3 regions of the Janthinobacterium sp. GW460-12-1-14-LB5 genome follow, and region 3 is predicted to be linked to each of the others. Evidence: predicted binding sites of a transcription regulator. Region 3 holds the regulator's gene; each other region holds the start of a gene.

Region 1 (3,276 bases), on a different contig from region 3:
ACGCCGTGGCCTTGCCGTTTGATGCAGCGCAAACGTGTCATGGCACGCTGGCGATATGGTGAGCAATGTCGTCACGCGTTTGGGCTATTTGTGACGGGCTCTACGCAGCGCGACGCTGTTTTTCGTCAGCAGGAGCGGGTCATGCGAGTTACGAATCACCCCAGCAAGGAACAGGTGCGCGCCTACATGCGCCGGCGCGAACATGCGCGGCAGCCGCCGCCGCCGCCCGATGAAATTCGCCGCCAGCTGGCCTGGTGCCGCGTGGATGTCTTGCCGGGTACTTGCCTGCTTGCCACCCCGGCAGGCGTGGCCGTGCAGGGTTGGCATTTATCTGCGGAAATGGCACGCCTGGGCACGCTCATGGCGATTGCCTGGCTGATGCGCAGCGGTGTTCCTCATTGTAAAAATTGATGACTTGCAGCAAACTTCCCCGATTTGAGTTATCCTCTAGCACATTCCAAGTGCGTCAATTCTCTTCAATTATCACAATTTTGCTTTAAGTTACGCAAAAATCAACAATAGCGTGTATTATATTGTTTGCGGCAGAAAAGCCGCATAAGTGATGGCGCTTTTTAGTGTGTTTACCCTGAATTATTGCAGAAGAGACATTCTGTTTCTTTTTGCCTTAATACAACAAGTACGGATTTTCGACCATGTCTCTCAAACAAATTACCTCTTTGCCTACCTACAACCCGAATCGCGTCCTCGATGCGATCATCGACAAGCTGCAACTGAAAAACGATGCCGCCCTGTCGCGAGCGCTGGAAGTGGCGCCGCCTGTCATCAGCAAGATTCGTCACAACACCTTGCCGATCGGCGCCACGATCCTCATCCGCATGCATGAAATCAGCGATTTCAGCATTCGTGAACTGCGCGAGTTGATGGCTGCCTAAGAGCGCCTGACAGACGGCAAACTGAGAGGTGCCGTCTGGGTAAGTCAGGCTTGCCGCGTGCGGCAGCCACATCTGTTTTCCGTTTTGCTATTGCGGGTCGCGGTTCAACACCGGACGATCGACATAGAAACGCCCCATTTCCAGGCTGGTCGAAGACGACTTGAGCACCGCTGCTGCCAAGGTGGCGGGCGCGCCGGAAAATGCCGTGCTGGCAGCGCCCGTCGCGCGGCCCGAATATGCCGTCGCCTGCACCGCCGCACCGGAAAACGCCGTCGCCTGCACCGCCGCACCGGAAAACGCCGTCTGCCCGGCCCGGCCCGAGTATGCGGTCGCCTGTACCGCACGCCCTGAATACGCGGCTTGCACGGCCCGTCCCGAATACGCCGCCTGTACGGCGCGCCCCGAATACGCCGTTTCTGCGCGGATATAATCTTCCCCGAACGTTTGCTCATACAGCTGCTTCATGCGCTCGCCCACGCGCTGGTGCGCCGCTTCGTCGTCTTCGCCGCGCAGGCCGATGTACGGGAAGTGATGCAGGAAGTAGCCGAACACCTGTTCGCAGTCCGCCGCATATTTCAGGGTATCGAGGATGTGGTAGTGCCAGAAGGTATCGACGTCCATCAGCGGCGCCGTTTCTTCTTCCGGAAACTGTTTCATCAGGATCAAGAAACGCCGGTATTCGAATTCCACCGCATTCGCCTTCTCCAGGCTCCATCCTTCGCCTGACTCCCGGTGCATCAGCTTGACCTTGATCGCGTCCAAATTCAAATCGGCAATTGTCTTGAAACTGTCGTTCGTATCCATGAATGTCCTTGTGGTAAAGAGTGTTGTGGGAAATACGGTGAAACAAAGGTGGGTGTGTACTCCTGGCAAGTCGTCGAGGAATGCCTGACCCATGGCGGGCAGGCGCGCTGAGTTGTCCTACATCAATATTGCATCTAATTACGAAATAAGCAAGCTGAGCTTGTTTCAAGCGGAGCGCGCCTGTCAGGCGCTGGCCCGGCTGTCTTCCTGGTAGGGAAATGCCGTGGCGTCCGCGCCCAGCGGCACGCTGACATGCACGCTCATGCCGGCGCCGGGGCTGCTTTCGATGTAGAAAGTGCCGCCCAGCAACTTGATGCGCTCTTCGATGCCGACCAGGCCAAATGAGCCCTGCTTGTTGCGTCCGTCGATGGCCGCGCCCACGCCGTTGTCGCTGACGCTCATCGATACGGTGTCGCGGCACTTTTCCAGCTTGACTTGCACGCGGCTGGCATTCGCATGCTGGGAAATATTGCTGAGCGACTCTTGCAGGATGCGGAACAGGGCCGTGGCGCACTGGTCGCTCAAATAGATATCGTCATGGCTTTCGCTCACTTCGCAGGCGATGCCCGTGCGCAGGCGAAATTGCGCCACCTGCCATTCGACGGCCGCATTCACGCCCAGGTCCAGCACGGTGGGACGCAAGTCGTTGATGATCTGCCGCACGCTTTTAATCGTGGCGTCGATCTGCTCCAGGGTTGAGCGGGCGCGGGCGTTCAGGCGCGGGTGGCGGCGCTGCGTGCGCGAGGCCAGCATGTCGGCGTCGATGCGCAAGACCAGCAGGTTCTGTCCCAGGTCGTCGTGGATTTCGCGCGCGATGCGCTTGCGTTCCTCTTCCTTGATCTGGTCGGCATGGGCTGCCAGGCGGCGCAGTTTCTGGTGCGACAGTTGCAATCGGATCTGGCTGGCGCGCAATTCCTCCGTCATGCCCGTCGCCATCTGGATGGCGCGCCGGCGCGACGAGGCCAGGGTCTGAAACAGCATGTACAGCAGCATGGCGCTGGCAAAACCGGTCAGCAGGGCCAGCCACGGCAGGAAGGCGTCGAAGCGCGTATACAGGTCGCTCTTGCGCACGCTGAACAGCGCTTGCCACACGCGGCCATTGTGCTCGATCAACATCGTGCTGCTCAGATAGCGGCCCGAGTTGCCTGGCTGCCACCATGGCGCATGCATGCCTGCCGCCGAGCTGTCGAAGATGGGGCGCATGTCGTGCGGCAAGTCCGGCTGTTCAAGCGCCTGCTGGCCGATATCGAACAGGGTCAGGCGGACATTGCGTACCGGCATGTCGGCCAGCGCGCTGCGCATCATCGCCACCAGGTCGTAGCCGATGCCGACGGAACCCTGGTAGGCCGCGCGCCTTTGCTCCAGCGTATCGGTCGGCATGCCGAAGCGGTACACGGGCAGGCGCATGGCCATGCCCGTCAGCTGCGGCCGGCCTTCCATCGGCACGGGCACGCCGGAATTGCAGATCTGCCCGGTATCGCGCGACTGTTCCAGCGCTTCGGCGATCATGGGCCGCGCAGCGATGTCATAGCCATACTTTTCCGCAGCGCTGGCAATCGGCTCGATGTAGACCAGCGCG
Region 2 (3,276 bases), on a different contig from region 3:
GCCAATACTGGATTGGTGACCGGCTACTATGAGCCGTTGCTGCACGGGGCGCGCAAGCGCGGCGGTCCGTACCAGACGCCGCTGTACAAGGTGCCCGACGATCTCGTTTCAGTGGACTTGTCCGGCGTGTATCCGGAATTGAAAAACATGCGCCTGCGGGGCAAGCTGGTCGGCAAGAAGGTGATCCCGTACGCCACGCGCGCCGACATCGAGCGCGCCACGTCCGTGACGGGCAAGGAATTGCTGTGGGTGGATGACGAAGTCGAGGCGTTCTTCCTGCAAGTGCAGGGTTCCGGTCGCGTGCAGCTGACCGATACGCAGGAAACCGTGCGCGTGGCGTATGCGGATCAAAACGGCCATCCGTATAAATCGATCGGCCGCTACCTGGTCGACAAGGGCGAACTGACCCTGAGCCAGGCGTCCGCGCAGGGCATCAAGGCGTGGATCGCCGGCCACCCGACGCGCAAGGATGAATTGTTCAATGCCAATCCCAGTTATGTCTTCTTCAAGGAGGAGCGCCTGCCCGACCCGAAAGTAGGTCCGAAGGGCGCGCTGGGCGTGCCGTTGACACCGCAGCGTTCGGTGGCCATCGATTCGCGCTTCCTGCCGTTGGGCGCGCCCGTGTTCCTGTCCACCACGCAAGCCAATAGCGAGATTCCCATGCAGCGCCTGGTGATGGCGCAAGATACGGGCGGCGCCATTCGCGGGCCTATCCGTGTCGATTACTTCTTTGGTTTTGGCGCGGAAGCGGCCGAGAATGCGGGCCGCATGAAGCAGAGCGGCGCCGTGTGGGTGTTGTTGCCGAAGCAGGCGCCGGCGCGCTGAGTTGCTGCGCGCGACGCCGGGGTAGCTATGGTCTGGCTTAACGCAGAACCATGACGGGCAAGTGTGTATGCGCCAGCACTTTTTGCGTTTCGCTGCCCACGAACAGCTTGTTCAAGCCCTTGCGGCCATGCGAGGCCATCAGGATGATGTCGCAATGATAGGTTTGCGCCGCGTTGACGATTTCTTCGTGGGGGCTCGGCGAGACTGCTACCACGCCTTCGAAGGGCACGCCGACGGCGCGTGCCGCTTCGCCGATCTTGTCGATGGCGCGTTGCGAGGCTTCCTGCATTTGTTGTTCATACAGGCTGGCGTCGAGCACGATGCCGCCGTCGGCCATCGGCGAGAATGGGAAAGGCTGCACCACGCTGATGGCGACAAGCTTGGCCTTGTTCAATTGGGCGAAGGCGAGGGCGGTCTCGGCGGCTTTGTCGGACAGCGGCGAGCCGTCGGTGGGAAATAAGATGGCGTTAAACATGGCGTACTCCTCAAGTGATGTCAGACAGCTTATGGATTTACATCAATTAAAACCTTGATGTAAATCAAACCTCGCAGGCTTTGGCAGAAATAGTGTCGCCAAAGCAATCTTTTGTCAGTGTATGCCCATTCATCGCTTCAGGTGCGCACACTACGCAGCGGCGTGCCCCACACCATGGCGACCGTCAACAGGATACTGCCTGCCGCGATGCAGGCCAGACCATTGCGCACGCCAAAGTGTTCCGCCACCCAGCCGGCGGCCAGCGCACCCAGCGGCGCCGTCGCCACCGTCAGGAAGCGCATGGTGGAAGTCATCCTGCCCAGCATGGGATCGGGCGTGACCTTCTGGCGCAAGCCCAGGTAGGGAATAAAGAACAGCATCACGCCGCAATCGAAAAAGAACATCAATATGGCATAAGCGACGGCGCTGGCGGCCGCGCTGCCGAACAGCGCTGCCGGAATCGCTGGCGTCAGGGCAAAGCACACGGAGGTGGATGCCAGGCCGATCAGGATGGTGCGGCCGGCGCCGTAGCGCTTCGTCAGCGGCTTGACGATGAAGGCGCTGAGCAAGACGCCGGCGCCGCCCAGCATCTGCGTCATGCCCAGCACGCCAGGGCTCATGCCCAGGTCGCGCGTGGCGAACAGCACCGTCAAGGCCATGCTGGCGTAAAACAGGAAGTGCCAGATGCCGGCGCCCCAGGCCAGCGCGCGCAGCAGCGGTTCGCGCCAGACGAACAGCAAGCCGTCGGCGATGTCGCGCAGGGCGTGCTTGTCGGAGGGAGCCGGGCGTGGGTCGCGCACGCTCATGGCGCGCAGATTGAAGACGGAAATCAGATAGCCGCAAGCCGTACACAGGATCGCGACGGGCGCCGACAGCACTTGCACCAGCACGCCGGCCAGGCCGGGACCGATCAGGCGCGAAGCCGATTCGGTGGCGGCAAATTTTGATTGCGCATCGATCAAGCCGTCACGTCCCACCAAAAAGGTCAAAAAGACCTGTTCGGCGCCGCCGCCGACGACGAAGCCCGTGCCGATGACGAATCCCACTATATATAACCATGGCATCGACAGTACGCCGCACCAGTAAGCGACGGCCACACTGGCCAGGGCCAGGCCGGACATGCTTTCGCTGAACAGCATGATTGGGTGCTTGCTGCGCCGGTCCAGCAGCACGCCGACGGGCAAGCCGAAGAGGGCAAACGGCAGCGCCTGCAGGGCGACCAGCACGCCCATCTGTTCCGGCGTCGCATGCAATAACAATACCGCGCACAGGGGCAGGGCCAGCGAGGTGATCTGGGCGCCGAAGCAATTGAGGCCGTTGCTGAACCACAGGCGGCGAAAATTGACGCTGGCTGCGCTACCGTCGCCGCGCAGGTGGCGGGCGCAATACTGGAAGAGGGAGGAGAAAATACGCTGCTCGATAAAGGTGACCGGGCTCACAATAATAGCAGCGCACCTGCCGCGCCGCTGCCGTTAGCCGCTACAATCGTTGCACCGTTCATCGAGAGGAGACACTATGCAATACGAAGACCTGATCATCGACATCCAGGATAAAGTAGCACTGATACGCCTGAACCGCCCGAAGGCGCTTAATGCATTGAACGACAATATGATGAATGAGCTGGGCGATGCCTTGCTCAAATTCGATGCGGACGAGAATATCGGCTGTATCGTGCTCACGGGCAGCGAAAAAGCGTTTGCCGCCGGCGCCGATATCGCGGCCATGGCCGACTACACTTATCCCGATACCTTTACCCAGGGTTACATCAGCCGCAACTGGGAGCATATCTTGCGCGTGCGCAAACCCGTGGTGGGCGCCGTGGCCGGTTATGCGCTCGGTGGCGGCTGCGAATTGGCCATGATGTGCGATTTCCTGATCGCCGCCGACAGCGCCAAATTTGGCCAGCCGGAAATCAAGGTCGGCGTCACGCCGGGCGCGGGCGGTACGCAGCGTCTGCCGCGTGCCATCGGCAAGGC
Region 3 (3,276 bases):
CCTGCAGTATGAATGCATCGGCTGCGCCGCCTGCGTCGATGCCTGCAATACCGTGATGGACAAGGTCGACCGGCCGCGGGGACTGGTACGCTACAGTACCGACCATGCGATGGAAAACAACTTCAATTCGAAGCAGATACGCCAGCGCGCCATGCGCCCGCGCGTCTTGATCTACACTTCCATCCTGGCCCTGATCATCATCGCCGTGTGTACTTCGCTGGCGCTGCGCACGCCGCTGAAGATGGACGTGATCCGCGACCGCGGTTCGATGGGACGCGAAGTGGAAGACGGCATGATCGAAAACGTCTACCGCCTGCAGATCATGAACACCTCGGAGCAAAGCCAGCATTTCAAAATCAGCGCATCCGGCTTGCCGGGCCTGACCTTGCTGACGCGCGAAGAAGTGACCTTGCAGCCGACGGAAACGCTGGGCTGGCCGATCCGCCTGCGCGTGCCGCACGGCATCGGCGAGAAAGGCTCGAACAAGATTGCGATCGAATTGCAATCGCTGGACGACCCGTCGCTGCATGTGCGTGAAAGCGCGGTATTCATCGTGCCACGTTAACAAGGAAAGGCGGACGGGGACCGGGTGCCCTCGCCGCCGCCACGAAGTTGCAGGAAGGCCGGTCCCCGCATGGGGACTGGCCGTTTAAACAGGAGAAATAGCATGTCCGACAGTCTGAAACTGCAACCTCCCGTTGCCCCGTGGTACAAGCACCGCTGGCCATGGCTGCTGATGATCGGTCCCGGCCTGTCCGTGGTCGTCGGCAGTTTCATGGGCTATATTGCGTTTACGCAACCCGATGCGCTGGTGGTGGGCGATTATTACAAGCAGGGCAAGGCCATCAACCAGGATTTGAAGCGCGACACGATCGCCAGCGACCTGGCGATGGATACCAGCCTGGCGTATGACGTCGCTGCAGCGCGCCTCAGCGGTTCCGTGCACAGCTTCGGCAAGGCGTACCAGGGTCCGCTGCAGCTGCACCTGGCGCATGCGACGTTGCCGGAAAAGGATATCAAGCTGCTGGTGCAGCCCGATGCGGCCGGCAATTTTTCCGTGACGCTGCCGATGCTCGAGCGCAGCCGCTGGCAGGTGCTGGTGGAAAACGACAAGCGCGAGTGGCGCCTGTCCGGCATCTGGACCTGGCCGTTGCAGCGCAGCATCGCGCTGCACGCCGATGAAGAGCTGTAAGCCTTATTTGCAGACGTCGGTGCCGGCCGTAATAGCTTTTAACTTGGCCGGCTGCAAGATCTCGATCTCACGGTTGGAGACGCGCAGCCAGCCTTCCTTCTTGAATTTCGACAATAAGCGGCTGACGCTCTCGATGGTCAGGCCCAGGTAGTTGCCGATTTCCTCGCGCGACATGCGCAGCTGGAATTTGCTGCTCGAATAGCCGCGCGCCTCGTAGCGCGACGCCAGGTTGACGATGAAAGCGGCAAAACGCTGCGTCGCCTGCATATTGCCCAGCAACAGCATCACGCTTTGCTCGCGCGTGATTTCCTGGCTCATCATGCGGTGGAAATGACGCAGCAGGGTCGGCATGTTGCCCAGCAATTGTTCCAGGCTGGAAAACGGGATTTCACACACTTCACTATCTTCCAGGGCCACCGCATTACAGTGGTGGCGGTCGGCGCTGATGGCGTCCATGCCCAGCAGTTCACCCGCCATCTGGAAACCCGTCACCTGCTCTTCGCCGCCGGGATTGATCTGGTACGTCTTGAAGTGGCCCAGACGGATCGCGTACAGGTTCTGGAACGAGTCGCCGATGCGGAACAGCGAGGCGCCGCGCACGATCTTGCGGCGGCGGCCGATGATCTGGTCCAGTCTGTCCATGTCGCCCACATCGAGGCCCATCGGCAGGCACAATTGATGCATGCTGCAAGTCGAGCATCGCGCACGCAACGCCTCCACGTTCACGGTGGGCAAGGTTGGAGTGAGTAGCGCTTCAGTCATGTCGGTACCTTTTAGAAAATGCAACAACAAGTTTACTGCATACAGGGTTGCCGTGTGCCAATTTCACCGCAATTTCGCTGAATAAACGACGTTCCGACTTTAATTATATGGCAACATCGTCAAAAGGCCGTACGGGGCGGGCAATTTGCGCGGTGGCGCTTGCCAAGCTGGGGCATTGATAGGAAAATTCCTGACAGCATTATCTGCCGCCTGTGCCGCCCGGTACTGAAAAGGAAATCATGAAGCCTCTCGGCATCAAAGCAAAAGTCGCGCTGGCCACCAGCCTGACCTCGATCGCCATGATCGCGCTGGTCACGATGATCCAGGTGCAGCACATGCGCGACGATTTCACCCGAGTACTGCTGAGCCAGCAGTCGTCCCTGATCACCCGCACCGCCGCCGAACTCGACGACAAGCTGGCCATGCTGCTGCAGATCGTCACCCTGACGGCCAGGCAGCAGCCGCCGGAACTGATCGCCCAGCCCGCCCAGTTGCGCCAATACTATTCGCGCCGCTCGATGCTGGTGCTGTTCGACGACGTGCTGGTGCTCGACGCGCATGGCGCCGTCGTGGCCGACATGCCGGAAGTGGCGGGGCGCGCCGGCATCAATGTTGCCGAGCGCGAATACTTCCAGACCGTCCTGCGCACGCGCCAGCCCATGATCACGGAACCGATGCTGGGCAAATCGAGCGGCATGCCCATCGTGCAGATGGTAGCGCCCGTGCTGGCCGCCGATGGCCAGGTGGCCGGCGTGGTGATCGGCGTATTGCGCCTGTACAAGGACAACCTGCTGGGCCGTTTGCGCTCGGAAAAGATCGGCAAGAGCGGCTATTACTTCATCCTCACGCGCGGCGCCGTGCCGCGCTACGTGCTGCACCCGGACACCAGCCGTTTGCTGCAGCCGCGCCTGCCGAACGCCAACCTGACGACGACCCAGCTGCTGAAGGACGATGGCGAAGGCAGCATGGTCAGCACCAACAGCCGCGGCATTACGGCCGTCAACAGCTTCAAGCGCCTGAAATCGGTGAACTGGCTGCTGGCCGCCTCGCTGCCCATCGACGACGCCTTCGAACCGTTCGATGGCGTGCTGTACCGGCTGGTGCTGTGGAGCATCCTCGCCTCGCTGCTGGCCGCGGCAGTGCTGGGCTGGGTTACCGTGCGCCTGCTGTCGCCCCTGGTGCGCCTGCGCGATACCCTGCAGGCGCTGCGCACCAGCGGCAGCCGCTTCACCCCCGTACCCGTGCAGCAGCGCGACGAGATCGGCCAGCTGACGGAAGCCTTCAACGGCCTGATGAGCGAACGCGACCGGCTGCAGCAGGAG

The links. Region 3 encodes FNR, which switches genes on or off when oxygen is low (the NO sensors DNR and NnrR bind a similar motif). Its sites were predicted from a motif close to TTGATNNNNATCAA; they were not measured.
Region 1: AC07X6_RS06105 (glycine-rich domain-containing protein) is a predicted target of FNR. The motif match lies at 1,810-1,823, and genes of this name have one in related genera.
Region 2: AC07X6_RS25625 (universal stress protein) is a predicted target of FNR. The motif match lies at 1,355-1,368, and genes of this name have one in related genera.

The regions. Positions count from the first base shown of each region.
Region 1 is NZ_JBWKYD010000005.1:40,026-43,301, forward strand. Features, by position in the region: gene AC07X6_RS06090 (hypothetical protein) at 142-411, shown strand; partial or broken gene AC07X6_RS06095 (hypothetical protein) at 563-751, shown strand; gene AC07X6_RS06100 (hypothetical protein) at 678-893, shown strand; gene AC07X6_RS06105 (glycine-rich domain-containing protein) at 981-1,697, opposite strand; gene AC07X6_RS06110 (CHASE domain-containing protein) at 1,881-3,276, opposite strand, start outside.
Region 2 is NZ_JBWKYD010000033.1:496-3,771, reverse strand. Features, by position in the region: gene mltA (murein transglycosylase A) at 1-825, shown strand, start outside; gene AC07X6_RS25625 (universal stress protein) at 863-1,300, opposite strand; gene AC07X6_RS25620 (MFS transporter) at 1,438-2,739, opposite strand; gene AC07X6_RS25615 (enoyl-CoA hydratase) at 2,816-3,276, shown strand, end outside.
Region 3 is NZ_JBWKYD010000013.1:68,065-71,340, forward strand. Features, by position in the region: gene ccoG (cytochrome c oxidase accessory protein CcoG) at 1-565, shown strand, start outside; gene AC07X6_RS15095 (FixH family protein) at 668-1,192, shown strand; gene fnr (fumarate/nitrate reduction transcriptional regulator Fnr) at 1,196-1,954, opposite strand; gene AC07X6_RS15105 (response regulator) at 2,194-3,276, shown strand, end outside.